Regions from separate parts of the Sphingobium sp. TomMM15 genome, predicted to be linked through region 3. Evidence: riboswitches for the same ligand, from Rfam matches in the RefSeq annotation. Region 3 holds a riboswitch; each other region holds the start of a gene.

Region 1 (5,575 bases), on a different replicon from region 3:
GGTTGAGCGACAGGCTGATCCCCGCCCCCGCGAGGGTTGCGACCGCTATGCCTGCGAGGATCAGGGTCAGTGGGCTTTCCGATGGGCCTGCGAGCAGGAACAGCGCGGCGATGGCGATGAGGCTGCTGGTGATGGCGAGGGCGGGGAGGATGAGCGGGTGAAGCTGCGCGAGGCCGAAGTAGAGGGCGCAGACAGCGCCGAGAGCTGCCGCGTTGGAGGCGCCGAGGACCGAGGGTTCAGCGAGTGGGTTGCGGAGATAGCCCTGAAGCGCGGCTCCGGCGAGGCCGAGCATCGCGCCGACGATGAGACCGAGCAGCATGCGGGGCAGGCGCAGGTCGATGAGGATGGCGCGGGCGACTTCGTCACCGCCGCCAGTGAGGACGGCCAGGATGCGGGCGGGAGAGAGTGGGACCGCGCCCAGTGTAAGGGAGCCAAGCGCTGCCAAAAGGGTGAGCGCGATTAGGATGGGGAGCAGCAGGGGATGGCGGCGGGCCTTCATGGCTTGCGCGCTCCAAGGCTGCTGATAGGGGTTGTAGTGCTGCGGCGAAAGCGGGAGCACGGCGCTTTGCGGAGGCTGGATTGGTGCGCAGAAGGATGTTGGCGATATGTTGTTTGGTCAGCCTGACCGGAGCCGCCCCCGTGCCGCCCAAGCATATCGTGTCGCTCAACACCTGTTCCGACCAATATGTGCTGGCGCTCGCCGATCCGGGGCAGATCGCGGCTCTGAGTCCCTATGGGCATGATCCGGAACTGTCGGCGGCGATCGCCAAGGCGCGGCGTTTTCCGGTACTGAAACGTCCGGCCGAAGAGGTATTGGCGCTGCGTCCCGATTTGGTGATCGGCTTTCCCGATGGCACTGGCGGCGTTGTCAGCGCGCCGGACGGGCGATGGCGCAAGCTGGGGCTGGCGAGCGCGGACAGCTTCGCGGCGATCAGGGGACAGATCCGGCAGGTGGCGGCCATTGTCGGCCATCCCGCGCGGGGCGAGGCGATGATCGCGGGCATGGAGCGCGACCTCGCCGCCCTGCCCCGGTCCCGGCGCGGCGGCGTGGCTGCCTATTATCAGCGGCGCGGCTATATGACCGGGACCGGAACTTTGGTCGATGAGTTGATCCGGCGCGCGGGCCTCACCAATCTGGCAGCAAAGCTTGGCAAGCCAGCGCTGGCGCAGGTGCCGCTGGAGGAGATGATCGCGGCCAGGCCCGATTATCTGATCGTGGAGGAAGGCAGCGAAAAGGTCGTCGATCAGGGGACGGAGATGCTGCACCACCCGGTGCTGCGATCCATCCCCCGCATCCGCGTGCCGCAAGCCTGGACGGTGTGCGGCGGCCCCGCTTATGTGCAGGCCGCGCGCAGCATCGTGACGCAGGCGGACGCCGCAAGCAAAGGCAGGACGCAGCCAAAGGCCGCGCCCCGGCGATGAAGGGGGGCGGTCGCCCACCCCCTTCACCTTCTACCGTCAGAAGCGGACACGCACGCCGCCATAGGCCGACCGGCCGTAGGTGCCATAACCATAGGCGGTGGCGTATTCCTGATCGAACAAATTGTCGATGCGGCCGTAGATTTCGAGCCTTTCCGTGATTGGGAAGGAGGCGCGGATATCCGTTACCGCATAGCCGTCAATCTGCACCCGGTTGCGGGTCACGGGGTCGAGATCGACGCTGTCGCTGACCATCGTCACGGTCGCCCCGGTCGACAGGCCGAAGGACCAGGCATAATCGACCGATGCGCTGACGGCGTTAGCGGCGCGGCGCAGCAGGCGCTCGCCAAAGGCCGCGCTGCCCGGCGAACGATCACGCGCATCGACATAGCTATAGGCGGCGGTGAAGGTCAGTGCATCGACCGGACGCAGCGTCAGCGTCGTTTCCACGCCCTTGGCGCGGGTGCGATCCAGATTGCCATAGGTGAAGGTCGTATTGTCGTAATTCAGCTGGTCCCGCGTGTCGCGCCAGAATCCGGTGACGGACAGCACCGCCCGGTCGCTCCCCAGATTCTGGTCGAAGCCGATGTCGTAGCTCTTCGAACGCTCGGGCTTCAGGTCCGGATTGCCGCTGAATGTATCGTAAAGCTGATAGAGCGACGGCGCCTTGAAGCCCTCCCCGTAGCTCAGGCGGAAATTGGTCGCGCCACCATTGGGCGTGTAGTTGGCGTTCGCGCCGAACGTCGTCGCGCCGCCGAACTGGCTGTGATCGTCATGACGCACCCCTGCTGTCATGGACAGGCCCGCTACCGGCTTTACCACGGCCAGCGCATAGATGCTGTCGATGTTGGCGCGGTGGCTTTCCTGCGAACCGAAGCCGAAAAACTCATAATCGGGCCGCTCATGTTCATAGCCGAGCAGCAGCTTCACGTCATCGATGGGCTGATAGACGCCTTCATATTCGAAGCGCAGGTTCGTCCCGGAATAGCCGAAGTCCGGGGCGTTGCCGCGCACGAAATAATAATCGCGATCCTGCTGATACCAGGTAACGGCCGCCCGGTTGGTCAGCTTGCCGTCGAACAGCGCCAAATTCACGCCCGCATAGCCGATATATTGATTGGACTTCGCGACGTCGGGGCTGTCGGCCGGCCTGCCAAAGAAGCTGTCATAGTCGAGATCGCCGTTGATATAATAGCCGCGCAGGTCGAGGCTCAGATCATCGGTGAAGGCGATCTTCAGCCGGGCATTGCCAGTGATATTTTCATAGCCATCCTTTTCCGCGCCACCAAAATCGGAAGAGACAGCGGAGATGCCATCGGTGCGGAAATAGGCGAGGCCCACGCCGCCCGACAATATGCCGCTGGTGCCCGATACATCCGCCTTCGCATTCAGCGTATCGGCATAGCCATAATCGACCGACGCCTTGCCGCCGAACCCTTCGCTTGGGATACCGGTCATGATGTTGACGACGCCGCCGATCGCCTGGCTGCCATAGGCAATGGAGTTGGAACCGCGCAGCACCTCGATCCGGCGGATGTTGCCGACAAGCAAATTGCCGAAATCATATTGATCGCCGATGCCGCTCGGGTCGTTGACCTTCACGCCGTCGATCAGCACCAGCGTCTGCGTCGTTTCGGCGCCACGCACCGACACGCTGGTGACGTTGCCCAGGCTGCCGGTGCGGTTGAAGCGGATGCCGGGGGTGGTGATCAGCAGGTCCACGACGCTGACATTCTGGCGCGTTTCGATCGTCTTTTCATCGATCACGGTCACCGCCTGCCCGACTTCATCGGTGGGTTGCTCAATGCCGAGCGCGGTGACGACGATCTCGCCCGAATCTTCGGCGAGAGCGGGGGTGGCGGCGAGGAGCGCCAGCAGTGAAATTCCGGTCCTGATCATATGTCTGTCTTCCCTGAGCGCCATGCGACATGAGCCCAGGGCCTGCCGCATAAGCGGCCGATGCGCGGGAAGAAGAGACGCCAGCCCCGTCACGCGCACCGATGCGGCCCTGCGCCGCTTCGTCGCTCAGACGGAAAACACCGTGCCCGGACCTATCCCTGGACCCAAGGCAAGAGCGACCATGCGCCGGTAGGTTTCCTGGCTCGCGGGTCGTCGCGGTGATGCACGCCTTCCCGGACTTTTGGTCCAGTGGCTGGTCCCCCTCGCCTTCCCCTTTGAAGGCTTGCGGGTTTCCCTGTGCATCGCGCTCGCCGCTTACAGTTGCAGGGACAGCCGCGGAGTTGGACGGTGATCCCGTCCGCACCGCATTCCCTTTCCGGCGCGATCTGTCGTGAACAGTTGCCCGCTCACGCCGCGCGCCATAGGGGAAGTTGAGGGTTCTGCCAAGGAGTGGATAATGCGATTGCTGGGCGCGGTATTGGCGGGCGGGCGATCCAGCCGGTTCGGGAGCGACAAGGCGATGGCGCTGATGCCGGACGGGCGGACTCTGATGGAGCATGCGGTGGCGGCAATCGCGCCCCACGTTGAGGCGGTGGTGGTATGCGGACGGACGGTCGAGGGGCTGACCAGCCTATCCGATCGGCCCGCGCCGGACATGGGGCCGCTGGGCGGGCTGAATGCGGCGCTGCATCATGCGCGGAGCGAAGGCTATGAGGCGGTGCTGACGACGGGATGCGACATGCCGGTCTATCCGGCGGCGCTGGTGGAGGCGCTGACGGGAGAAGGCGCTGCAGTGTTGAAGGGGCAGCAAATGGCGGGGTTCTGGCCTGCCGGGCTTGCGGATGAAATGGATGCTCATCTGGCTGAGGAGAATAGCCGGTCGATATATGGTTGGCTGGAGCGGATCGGCGCGCGGATCGTGGAGCGGGCGGACATCGTCCTGCCGAATATAAATCGACCGCAGGATATTGCCGGATTGCCAAAGAACTAACCACTCCGTGCTCCTGCGCAGGCAGGAGCCCAGTTCTCACGGCCGCAAATGGGCTCCTGCCTTCGCAGGAGCACGAAGTTACATCATTACAACCGCAAGCCCACGGGCTCCACCGGTCTGAGCCTGCCGAAACCCCTTACCTTCCTTCCAACTAAGGCAGCGGCATCGACAGGCTCAAGGCAAAGATGTGGAGGGCAAGTTCAAACCTGTAGAGCGACGCTAGCTGCAACCCCTACAGGCATGGACGTTCCCGCCACCGCTTCGCCGATCAGCAGCAGGGTCGGGTCTTCGTCGCTGATCGTGGCGACCAGAAAGGCAAGCGCGGACAGCTTGCCGCGGATCAGGCGTTCGGTGGGGAGCGAGACGTTGACCGCCACCATCACCGGCGTTTCGGGATCGCGGCCTGCGGCGATCAGCTGGCGGCTGATCTCTCCGGCGGCGGCGCGGCCCATATAGATGCCAAGCGTGCCGCCGGGACGGGCGAGCGCCTCCCAGTCGAGCTTGAGCGGTTCACTGGCTTTGAGATGCGCGGTCACCAGCGTCAGGCCGCGCGCCTTGCCGCGCAGGGTGAGCGAGGCGCTGCCGCTTGCGGCAGCAGCGCTTGCCGTGGTGATGCCGGGGCAGATATGGAAGCGGATGCCGTCGGCGGCGAGATGCTCCATCTCTTCGGATGAGCGGCCGAATACCGAGGGATCGCCCCCCTTGAGGCGCACGACGCGCTTGCCTGCTTTGGCGGCGGCGAGGAGCAGGTCGTTGATGCTTTCCTGCGCCTTTGAATGGCGGCCGGAACGCTTGCCGACGCTGATCCGCTCGACGCCCTGCGGGATGAGGTCAAGTACGCCGGGGCCGACGAGGGCGTCGTAGAAGACGATCTCCGCGGCGGCGATCAGCTTTTCGGCCTTGCGGGTGAGGAGGTCCGGGTCGCCGGGGCCTGCGCCGACCAGCCAGACTTCACCGGGAGCGATCAATTCATTCGGCTGCATGAAGGGCCTCCTGCGGAATTTGGGCGAGGATGTTGGCGAGCGCGGGACGGCAGGACCCGCAATTGGTGCCCGCGCCGATCGCCTTGCCGATGGCGGGAACGTCGACCAGGCTCTGGTCGCGGATGGCGGCGACGATCTGGTTGAGGCCGATGTCGAAGCAGACGCAGATGGTCGGCCCTTTGTCAGGCTGGTTGCCGGGACCGCGCGCGGCGAGGACGGATGCGCCCACCTCTTCCGCCTCAAGCTGGCCGATGAGCCAGTCGCGCGAGGGGAGCAGGCCGGT
Region 2 (5,575 bases), 100 kb from region 3:
ACGCCGCACCCTTCATCTCGCCCTTGCGGATCATCGGCCCCGCGCGCATCGACGTATGAATCTCATCGCCCGTGCGGTCGAGGAAGCCCGTATTGATGAACACGATCCGGTCCCGCACCGCATGGATACAGGCGGCAAGGTTGGCGGAAGTCCGCCGCTCCTCGTCCATCACGCCAACCTTCAGCTGATGCCGCTCCAGCCCCAGCAAATCCTCGATCGCGTCGAACAGCTCGTTGGTAAAGGCGACCTCTTCCGGCCCGTGCATCTTGGGCTTCACGATATAGATGCTGCCCGCCCGGCTATTGACGAAACGCCCGTTCCGCCGAATGTCGTGCAAGGCGATCAGGCTGGTGACGATCCCATCCAATATCCCTTCGGGCGCCTCTGTCCCATTGGACAGCCGCACCGCAGGCGTCGTCATCAAATGCCCGACATTGCGCACGAACAGCAAAGACCGTCCCGGTAAGATCAACGCACTTCCATCCGGCGCGACATAGGAACGGTCCCCATTCAACCGCCGCGTCATCATCGCGCCATTCTTCTCGAAGCTATCTTCCAGATCGCCCTTCATCAGGCCGAGCCAGTTGGCATAGGCCGCGACCTTGTCCGCCGCATCCACCGCCGCAACGGAATCCTCCAGATCGCAAATGGTCGACAGCGCCGATTCCAGCACAACGTCCGCCAGATGCGCCGGGTCATCCCGCCCGATCGGATGGCTTGCGTCGATCACCAGTTCAATATGCAGCCCATTGTTGCGAAGCAGGATGTTATCCCCTGCCCGCCCGGCAAGTTGCGCGGGGGCGCGCAAGACCGGCACGCCACCCGCCCAATCCGCCCAGCTTCCTTCCGCCAGAGGAACCGCCCGATCCAGAAACGCCTTGGCCCTCCCAATCACCTGTGCGCCGCGCGCCGGATCATAGCCCTTGCCCGCCGCCGCGCCGGGGATCGCATCGGTCCCATACAGCGCATCGTAAAGGCTGCCCCAACGTGCATTGGCCGCGTTCAGCAGGAACCGTGCATTGAGGATAGGCACCACCAACTGCGGCCCCGCCAAGGTCGCCAGCTCTGCATCCACCCGACCCGACCCGATGGAAAAAGGCGCGGGTTCCGGCACCAGATAGCCGATCTGGGTCAGGAAAGCCCGATAAGCATCCGCATCAAAGGGCCGCCCCGCTTGCTCGCCATGCCAGCTGTCGATCTGCGCCTGAATAACATCCCTCTTTTCCAGCAGAGCCGCATTAAGCGGCGCAAACCGCGCGAAAATCGCAGCCGCGCCCTTCCAAAACGCCTCCGCCGCGATCCCCGTCCCCGGCAGGACTTCCCCATCGATAAAGCGCGCCAGCTCGGCGGCAACCCTCAGGCCCGATTTCTCGATCATGCCGTCCATGGGCAACTCTCCATCCAAAATACTGTGACGAAAGCCTATAGACCCCTCTCCATCCTCGCACTAGACAACAAGAACTCAAAGCATCTGTTCCTCACAGGAAAAGATCATCGATGGATCCCGATTATCTTCTCTTCGCCCGCGCGGTAGAGGCAGGCAGCCTTTCGGCGGCAGGCCGCATATTGAACATCTCGCCCGCCATGATGTCGAAACGCATCTCCCGGCTGGAAGCGCGCCTCGGCGTCCGCCTCATCCATCGCACCACGCGCCGCCTTGCCCTGACGGAGGAAGGCGTCGGCCTGCACCGCGACCTGGTCGCCATCCTCGACGCCATCCAGCAGGCGGAGCAACGCGTCACCAGTCGGCATCGGAGCGCGTCCGGGCCGCTGCGCATTTCGGCTCCCACCTCCTTCGGCCGCCTGCATGTGGCGCCTCATGTCGGCCGCTTTCTGGACCTCCATCCGCGCGTCGATCTCGAACTCAACCTGTCCGACGCCTATGAAGACCTGCTCGCCGAGCGCATCGACGGGGCAATCCGCATCACCAGCGACATTCCTCTCCATCTGGAGGGACATCATCTCGCCACCAACCGCCGCATCCTCTGCGCCAGCCCAGCCTATCTCGCCGCGCATGGCATTCCGGACAAGATCGCCGACCTCCCCCGCCACCGCCTACTCGCGGCCGATGGACAATTGCCATGGCGGCTGGTGAATGGCCGCGCGCGCAAGCTGATTGATGGCCAAAGCCATGTCCGCACCAACAGCAGCGAAATCGTGCGCGAACTTGCCCTGACCGGCGTCGGGATCGCCTTGCGCTCGCTCTGGGACGTGGGCGACCTGATCGCGGAAGGCAGCCTCGTCCGGGTCCTCGATAGCTGGGAAGGCCCCGCTGACCTCGCCGTTCACGCCGTCCACCCCCGCGCCGCAGGTCGTCCCGCCGCCGTAGACGCCTTCATCGGCTTCTTGCGCGAAACCTTCCGCGATGCATCGTGGAACCGGGGCGGCTGATAGCAAGAAGCCCCTTAGCGCCATCCGCTTAACTGCTTGAAAAGCGCAGAAATCCCTTCCTGAAATCATTTGCAAGCAGGCTGTCAAAAAACAGAAGCTTTCCGGAGTTAACCTGCGTAATGGCAGCGGGAAACAGGCCGATGTTATCGTTCGAGCCATAAGAAATTGAGAGAGGATAAGGGCCATGCGCCCCAATGACGCATCACATTTTTCCGCCTGCGCCGCCCAGGAAGCGCGGCAAGCCAGGGAAGCGCGCCTGCGCGGCGCAGACCAGGCCACCATCGCCCTCCACAATGAACGCGCCGTCCGCTACCAAGCCATGGCCCTACGCCTCCAGCGCGAGCACGGCGCGACGCTGAACTGATCCATCAACGCCAAGCGGCTACGTCAGCGTCCCACCACGTACCGTCATGCCAGCGAAAGCTGGCATCTCAGGCGACCACGCGCCTCCTAGCAAGGGGATCCCAGCTTCCGCTGGGATGACAAACGGAAAAATGAGGGACACGCCCATTCCCTCTCCCCTTCAGGGGAGAGGGTGCCGAGCAAAGCGAAGGCGGGAGAGGGGAACGCAAAGCACGACCGCCGCTCCCCTCTCCCCAACCCTCTCCCCTGAAGGGGAGAGGGGGTAAGTTACCTCACCCAACCACCCCCCTTGCCCTACCCCCACAGCTCCGCTATCCCCCCGTCACCCGGGCAACCCCCGGGCATGATCGCGCCGGTGCCTCGAAAGAGGCTTAAAAGGGAACATGGTAAAGGAGGCATCCGCCTCCCCAAGCCAAGGCTGTCCCTGCAACTGTAAGCGGCGAGCGCGATGCACATCGCCCCACCTCATAGGCGGGATGGGGCAAGTCACTGGGCCGGACGCTAAATCCTGCGAGGCCCGGGAAGGCCGTGCATCAAGCGATGACCCGCGAGCCAGGAGACCTGCCAGCGTCTGGTCGCTCTTGCCTTGGTCCAGGGGATGGCCGCGGCACGGTAGTTTCCGTCTGAGCGACGAACGAGCGGCGAGAGGCCGCTTCGGTGACGCTGGCGGCCGCCTTGGGGGCGTCCGGTCGCCCGCGCGCGCCGGTCGCCGTCTGGCGGCAGGTCTCTCGCCGAGAGTCGCCAGACGCCCGGAGTGCATCAAGTGAAACTACCCAATCATCTCCACCGCGCTGCCTGCGCGCTGACCGCCACGCTCCTCCCACTGCCCACCTTCGCCGCCGACGCGAACGACGCAGGCGAGGATGCCAACACCATCATCGTCTTCGGCCGAGGCGAGGACAAGATCGGCACCGCTCATGCGGCAAGCGAGGGCGGCGTCGGCGGCGCGGACCTTCTCGTCCGCCCGCTGCTGCGCGTCGCCGAACTGCTCGAAGCGGTGCCCGGCATGGTCGCGGCCCAACATTCGGGCAGCGGCAAGGCCAATCAATATTTCCTGCGCGGCTTCAATCTCGATCATGGGTCCGACTTCACCACCTATATTGACGGGGTTCAGATGAACTTCCGCACACACGGTCACGGCCAGGGCTATCTCGACTTGAACGGCCTCATCCCCGAAATCATCGCGAGGGAGGATTTTCGCAAAGGCCCCTATCGCGCCGATGGCGGCGACTTCGCGCTCGCGGGCGCGGCCTATATGACCACGATCGACGGCTATGACCGTCCATGGGTCGCGGCGGAGGGCGGCTCCTTCGGCTGGCGCAGACTGGCGGCGGGCGGCACGGTAAAGGCGGGCGCAGGCAATCTCACCCTCGTCGCCCAGGCCAAGGCTTATGACGGCCCGTGGCAGGAGGCCGAACATCTGCGCCACTATGCAGGCTTCGCCAAATATACGCTCCCCGCCGGGGCCGGTAAGATCGACGCCACGCTCCACGCCTATCGCGCGACATGGCGCCCGACCGAGCAGATACCCGAACGGATCATCGGCACGCCGCTCTGCCCCGATGTCTTCTGTTCGCCCGATCCGTCCGCGCGCGGCGAAACGACGCGCATCATCGGCAACATCGCTACCATCCAGCCGACATGGCGCACCAATCTCTACGCGCAATTCTATGACTGGACGATGTTCTCCAACCCCACCTACACCGATCCCGACGGCACCAGCGCGCAGATCGAGCAGTTCGACCGCCGCTGGGTATTGGGCTTCACCGGCGAAAAGCGTTGGGACATCGCCCCGGCACTGCAACTGAAGCTCGGCACGGAAAATCGCTATGACGCGATCGGCAATGTCGGCGTCAATCGCACGTCGAACCGCGCCTTCCTATCCTCACTCGGCCGCTATCGCGTAAAGCAGGGTTCAGCAGCCCTTTATGGCGAAGCGACCGTCACGCCGCTGCCGGGCTTGCGAGTCACTGGCGGCCTGCGCGGCGACTATTATCATTACGACGTCCGCGCCCGCGACGCCGTCGCCGCTGCGCTGGGCGAAGGCAGCGGATCGGACACGCTCGTCTCCCCCAAGGCATCGGCCGCCTGGGCGATCACGCCGCGTCTTGAACTTTATGCCAATTGGGGCCGGGGCTTTCATTCCAACGATGCGCGCGGCGCGGTCAATGTCGACACGCCTGTCCCGATGCTCGTGCGCGGCACGGGCAAGGAATTGGGCGGCCGCCTGCAACTACCCGGCTTCACCTTCACCGCGACCTATTGGTGGCTGAATGTCGGCAGCGAGTTGCGCTTCGTCGGCGACTCAAACGCGGTCGAGCCCAGCGGAGCCAGCCGCCGCCACGGCTATGAGCTTGTCGCTTTCTGGCGCCCGCTCCCCTGGCTCGCCTTGGACGGCAACTACACCGCCAGCCACAGCCGCTATACCAATGGCGACCATATCCCCAACGCTTTCAAAAATGCCGCGTCCGCCGGGGCCGCCATCGTGCTCGATCCATGGGAAGCCAGCATCCGCGTCCGTCACCTTGGCCCCTCACCACTGATCGAGGACAATAGCGTGCGCGATTCCGGCAGCACGGTCGTCAATGCCCGCGCCGCGTGGAAAGGCAAGCGGGTGCAAGTCTATGCCGAACTGCTCAACATCCTTGGCAGCCGGGACAAGGACATCGCTTATTATTACGAGTCCTACCTTCCCGCCGCCGATGCGGAGCCTGTCGAAGGGAGGCTAAGCCGCGTGGTCGAACCGCGATCGGTGAGAGGCGGCGTCAAGTTCAGCTTCTGATGCTGGGGAAGGCCGCGTCTAGAAAGAGCCTGCGGCCTT
Region 3 (5,575 bases):
GCGCGCGAGGCGGTCGAACAGGGCGGCGGCGTTCGGCGTGTCGATCAGGCGGAATAGCGGGCAATCGCCGCGCGGGATGAAGCCGTGGCGGATAAGTAGCGCATCGAGGCTGGCGGCGCGGGCGGGGAGGGTCGCGATCGTCTCGTCAATCCAGCGCTGGTCTCGACAGGCGGCGCGGCCAAAGTCGATCGCGGCTGCGGAAAGGGGCCAGTCTCCCAGCAGCCTGCGGCAGGCGGCAATGATGGAGGCCGGGCCGAGGAGGAAGCCGAGGCGGACACCAGCGAGCCCGAAGAATTTGCCGAAGGAACGGAAGATGAGCAGGCGGCGGGAATCCGCGACTTCGACCGCCATGCTGGCGCCGGGCAGGCAGTCAGCAAAGGCCTCATCGACGACCAGCCAGCCACCTTCCCTTTCCTGTTGGGCGAGAAGCTGCTGCATCTGCGCCCGCGTGTAGAGGCGGCCATCGGGATTGTTAGGATTGGCGAGCAGGAGGGCGGTGCCCGGTGGCGCGTCTTCGGGTCGCTGCAACGGGCGCGAGTTCGGGAAAACCTGCGCATGGGTGCGGTAAGACGGCAGGATATGGCAGGCGGGTGCATCAATCAAATGATGAAGCAGGCGCAGGCCGGTTTCGCTACCCGGCAGTGCGCAGATGTGATCGGGGGAGACGCCGAAATATGTGGCGGCAGCCTGTTCGAGATCGGCAAGTGCCGCGGGATCGGGGAGGGATTGCCAGTCCGGGTTGATCGTGGCGGTGCCGGGCCAGACGAGCGGATTTATGCCGGTGGAAAGATCAATCCAGGGAAGGCGCGTCTCATAATGCTGACGCGCCGCAGCCAGACGACCACCATGCCAATGGAAGATACCACTCATCGTGCCAGCACCAGTGCGGCTAGCAGGCCGCTTTCGATGAGTTCGATCCCGGCACCATGACCATCGCCAGAAATGCCGCCGATCCGGCTGCGCAGCCACCATCCCCAAAGCGGGACGAGGATAGCGGCGGACAGGAGGGCGGGAATGATCAGGCAGAAAGCTAGGGCCAGCATCGTCCAGCCGAGCAGATGCGCCGGGCTGATGCTTTCGCGGAAGCGGCTGGCCAGGCCCTCATGGAGCGGCGGGAGCCAGAGGGTCCATGCCAGGGGGCCGATCCGCGCGACGAAGGGCACGGCGATGAGGGCGATCGGCGCGACATGCTCCGCGCAGAGGCGCAGCAGGACGAGCTTCGCCAGCAGTTGCAGGACGATGGTGACGACGCCGAAGCTCCCGATATGCGGGTCGGCAAGAACGGCGGACAGCTTTGCCGGGTCGCCATGGGCTGCCCCTACCCCGTCAGCGATGTCGCCAAGACCGTCGAGATGAAGCGCCCCGGTGATGGCGACCCAGGCGATCAGGCCGAGCAAGGCGGCCATCCAGGGTTCGACGATCAGGCCGATCGTCATGGCGGCGGCGACGGCGAGGCCGACGATGATGCCGGTCGCGGGAAACCAGCGGATCGCAGCGGCAAAGTCCTCCTCCTCCGCGCGCACTTGCGGGAGCGGCAGGCGGGTCATGAGTTGCAGCGCGAGGACGAGGCGGATCATGTCACGAGGCCGGTGATCTGCGCGTTTGGATTGTCTCCCGTCCAGATACGCAGGCTGAGCAAGGCACCATAGGGAAGGTCGATTGCCCAGGCCTGCTGGTAAGTGAAGCCGCACAGGGTAGTCAGCGCGCCACGTATCGCACCGGCATGGGTGAGAACCAGCGATGGCCGGTCGATTTCGCCAAGTGCCGCCTTTACGCGCAGGCAAAGGCTGGACCAGCTTTCCCCTCCCGGCGGAGGATGGTCATCGGGGGACGACCAGAAGGGACCAATTTCCTCGGCGGGCAGAGTGGCGGGGTCGGTGCCCTCCCATTCGCCGAAGTGCAGTTCGCGCCAGCGCGCGTCGATGTCGTGCGGCACCTGCCGGGCGGCGGCGATCAGGGCGGCGGGAGCGCGGGCGCGTGTCAGGTCGGAGCTGATCAGGCGGTCGAACGCAAGCGCGCGGGATCGTTCGACACATAGCTGCATGGCGGCCGGGTCGGGCGGCATATCCATGTGACCGAGCAGGAGGCCGGGCGTTTGTGGCGCGGCGTGGCGCATCAGGTGGAGCGTGAGGGGGCTCATAGCGCGTTAGCCACGGCGGCTTCGGCGAAGGTTGCCATCTGGTCGTGCGCGGCGACGGCCGAGCGGATGAGTTGCGCCGCGACCGCTGCGCCGCTGCCTTCGCCGAGGCGCATGTTGAGGTGAAGCAAGGGGTGCAGGCCGAGCTTTTCGAGCAGCCGGACATGGCCTGCTTCGGCGGAGCAGTGGGCGGCGAGGCAGTGGGCCGTGATGGCGGGATTGTCTCGCGCCAGAGGGGCGATGGCCGCGCCGCAGATAAAGCCGTCGAGCAGCACCGGCACACGCATCATGCGCGCGGCAAGGACGGCGCCTGCCATCGCCGCGATCTCTCGCCCGCCGAGACGGCGGAGGGTTTCGAAGGCGTCGGTGCAATGGGGACCGTGCAGCGTATGCGCGATCTGGACGGCCTGCGTCTTGCGAGTGAGGGCTGCTGCGTCGATGCCGGTGCCCCTCCCCGTCCAGTCCTGCGCCTCGCCGCCGAAGGATTGAAGGCACAGCCCGGCGGCGGGGGTGGTGTTGGCGATGCCCATTTCACCTGCGAAGAACAGGTCGCAATCTTGCACGACGGCGGCGGCGCCCGCGTTCAGGGCGTCGAGGCATTCGGCCTCCGTCATGGCGGGGGCTTCGCATATGTCGGCGGTGGGTTTGTCGAGGGCGAGCGGGACAATGACCAGCTCGGCTCCGCAGGCGGTGGCGAGTACGTTGATCGCCGCGCCTCCTGCCTGGAAATTCGCGACCATCTGCGCGGTGACGGAAGCCGGGAAGGCGCTGACCCCGCGCGCGGCGACGCCATGATTCCCCGCGAAGATGGCGGCGCGAATGCGGTCGGCGCGTGGACGTTCGCGGCCCTGCCAGCCTGCCATGAAGAGGGCGATGTCCTCCAAACGACCGAGCGATCCGGCGGGCTTCGTCAAGGAGGCCTGACGGGCGGCTGCGGCTTCGACTGTTGCCGCATCAGGTTCCGGGAGCGTGGCAAGCGCGGATTGGAAGGCGGCGCGATCCTGAAAGTGGATCATGTGCAGACGAAACCTTCGGGCGGCGTGCGGACGATGAAATGGCCCTTCACCCCCTGCGGCCACTCGGCGTAGCGAACGACGCCTTCTTCGCTGGCGGCGTGGCGCAGGGCATAGTCAAGGATGGCGCGCGCGGCGTCCGCGTCCGGGGTGAAGTCGCCCAGCACATAGCCGACTTTGCCGGGACCACGCACATGAACGGTGCAATGACGCTGGCAGGCGAAGAGGCAGGGCATGTCCTGCACGGCAACCGCTTCATAGGCAGGCTCGGCCGCCTGAAGGTCGCGCATGGCCGCAACCAACAGCGCGCCGCCGCGTCGCCCTGCCCCATCTTCCCGCTGATCGGCGGACAGGCGGCAGGTCGAGCAGACCACCACCGACGCCCCGTTTTCGACCGCGCACAGCATCAGCGGCGCGCTTCCATAACCATGTGAACATGAAAGACCGTCATCATGGCCCTCCTCGCAAAATCGAACCGCAAACAGCCCAGCCCGGCCGAATGGCGAGCAAGGCGGTGGCTGTCGTCCGCGAGGGGAACCCCGTTCGTCCGGCACACCCTGTCCGGTCGAAGAACGACTGCGGCAGGCAGGTCTCCTGGCTCACGGGTCGCTGCGCACCGGCCGCCTTCTCGGGGGAAAAGCTCCCCCAATGGCTGCGTGGCCGGTCCACTCACCGCTTACAGTTGCAGGGGCAGCGCGGGCATTACACCCGACTTCCCTTTTGATCCCCGAGGGGAACCTGTCGCGGGGCTGCTGATAAAGAGGCGGTGGCGCGTCCGCAAGCGGTAGATGGAGCGGCGCTTCGTCAGTCGGGCAGTTCGCCCACCGCGAGCACGGCATCGGGCCGGGCAAGCACGACGATCGGCAATCCGGCGCTGGCCGCGCGCTCGGCGGCCAGACGGGTCGGGGCGGAGATGGTGACGAGCAGGGGGCAATTGGCGAGCGCTGCCTTTTCCACCAGCTCAAAGGAACATCGGGAGGACAACAGCGCGAAACCGCCATCCCAGGACATTTGCCCCCGCCGCATGGCCCCGATCAGCTTGTCGAAAGCATTGTGACGTCCCACATCCTCATAGGCGAGGCGAATAGCGCCATCCGGCCCCGCCAAGGCAGCGGCATGGACCGCGCCGGTTTGCCGGTTGAGCGGCTGATGTGCGGCAAGATCGCGCAGGGCGCCGAAGATAGCTTCCCGGCTCGCTTCCGATCGGGCGGTCACGGCAGGCAAGGGCCGCATCGCCTGTTCCAGATTTTCCACGCCGCACAGACCACAAGAGGAATCGGAGACGCGATGACGGACCCGGCCGAGCAGCCCCTCGACGCGGTCTTCCGGCAGCGTAGCCCGTGCGACCAAGCCCTGCTCAGTAGCATGGACCTCGACGTCGAGCGGCGCGTCGGATGGGATGACCAGCCGCTCGGCCAGCGCGAACCCCTGCACCAGTTCCGCAACGTCGGCGGGCGTCGCCATCAACACGGCATAGCCAACGCCGTTGAACTCGATCGCGACGGGCACTTCCTCCGCCAACTCGCGCGTCACGGGCGATGCTTCGCCATCGGGGGTGATGCGGGTGAAGGAGAAGGGCGAAGACATAGGGCCGGTCTAGGCGGGCAATGTGCCTCCGGCAAGCAAATGGACGCGGCCATGCAACTGCCGCTTCCCTTTGGTGGCTAAGCCATCTATGCACGGCCACGATCGCGCCGGTGCCCGGAAGGGCTTTAAAGGGAATGCGGTGCGGGTTGCTGAAAAGGCACCCAAATCCGCGGCTGTCCCTGCAACTGTAAGCGGTGAGCGAGACGCATATCGACCTTCCGTCACTTGTCGGGGGTCAGCCACTGGGCCGGACGCTAAATCATGCGAGGCCTGGGAAGGCCATGTGTCGAGCGATGACCCGCAAGCCAGGAGACCTGTCGGCGTCTGGTCGCTCTTGCTTTGGCCCAGGGGATGGCCGGGGCACGGTATTCCGTCTGAGCGACGCGTGCGGCGGGGCCGCACCGGCTTCATGTGCCGGACGCTTCATCGCGTCCGTCCGGCGCGTGATGTCGGCCGCGTAGCGGAGGCCCCGTCCAGTCTCGCTGACGCTGACGGGAGCCATGCTTTTATGGCCATGCAATTTCCGGCGCTTCGTCGCCGTGCCACTTTCATCTTCGCGGGGCTGATCGCCGCCAACATCGCGTTATGGCTATGCGCCTCGCTGATCTTTGCGGGCGACACGATGATGCTGGGCACCGCCCTGCTCGCCTGGAGCCTGGGGCTGCGCCATGCAGTCGATGCCGACCATATCGCCGCGATCGACAATGTGACGCGCAAGCTGATGCAGGAAGGTCAGCGGCCGCTGACCGTCGGCCTTTGGTTCGCCATCGGGCATAGCGCAATCGTGCTGATCGCGGCGGTCCTCATCGCCTTCGCCGCCAGCGCGCTTAGCCGCGTT

Evidence for each region. A riboswitch is a leader RNA that binds a small molecule or an ion and turns the genes downstream of it on or off. The one in region 3 is predicted to bind cobalamin.
Region 1: linked by a shared signal. The riboswitch ahead of ACZ51H_RS00500 (TonB-dependent receptor plug domain-containing protein) and the one ahead of ACZ51H_RS15940 (DUF1636 domain-containing protein) in region 3 are both predicted to bind cobalamin.
Region 2: linked by a shared signal. The riboswitch ahead of ACZ51H_RS15450 (TonB-dependent receptor) and the one ahead of ACZ51H_RS15940 (DUF1636 domain-containing protein) in region 3 are both predicted to bind cobalamin.

What each region holds. Positions count from the first base shown of each region.
Region 1 is NZ_AP027314.1:97,651-103,225, reverse strand. Features, by position in the region: gene ACZ51H_RS00510 (FecCD family ABC transporter permease) at 1-499, opposite strand, end outside; gene ACZ51H_RS00505 (ABC transporter substrate-binding protein) at 595-1,422, shown strand; gene ACZ51H_RS00500 (TonB-dependent receptor plug domain-containing protein) at 1,459-3,318, opposite strand; cobalamin riboswitch at 3,490-3,714, opposite strand; gene mobA (molybdenum cofactor guanylyltransferase) at 3,776-4,309, shown strand; gene cobA (uroporphyrinogen-III C-methyltransferase) at 4,510-5,292, opposite strand; gene ACZ51H_RS00485 (molybdopterin-dependent oxidoreductase) at 5,279-5,575, opposite strand, start outside.
Region 2 is NZ_AP027315.1:593,907-599,481, reverse strand. Features, by position in the region: gene ACZ51H_RS15465 (malate synthase G) at 1-1,387, opposite strand, end outside; gene ACZ51H_RS15460 (LysR family transcriptional regulator) at 1,498-2,391, shown strand; gene ACZ51H_RS15455 (hypothetical protein) at 2,576-2,755, shown strand; cobalamin riboswitch at 3,091-3,337, shown strand; gene ACZ51H_RS15450 (TonB-dependent receptor) at 3,578-5,536, shown strand.
Region 3 is NZ_AP027315.1:694,514-700,088, reverse strand. Features, by position in the region: gene ACZ51H_RS15960 (threonine-phosphate decarboxylase) at 1-870, opposite strand, end outside; gene ACZ51H_RS15955 (adenosylcobinamide-GDP ribazoletransferase) at 867-1,577, opposite strand; gene ACZ51H_RS15950 (histidine phosphatase family protein) at 1,574-2,140, opposite strand; gene cobT (nicotinate-nucleotide--dimethylbenzimidazole phosphoribosyltransferase) at 2,137-3,153, opposite strand; gene ACZ51H_RS15940 (DUF1636 domain-containing protein) at 3,150-3,557, opposite strand; cobalamin riboswitch at 3,718-3,907, opposite strand; gene fdhD (formate dehydrogenase accessory sulfurtransferase FdhD) at 3,955-4,737, opposite strand; cobalamin riboswitch at 4,829-5,073, shown strand; gene ACZ51H_RS15930 (HoxN/HupN/NixA family nickel/cobalt transporter) at 5,246-5,575, shown strand, end outside.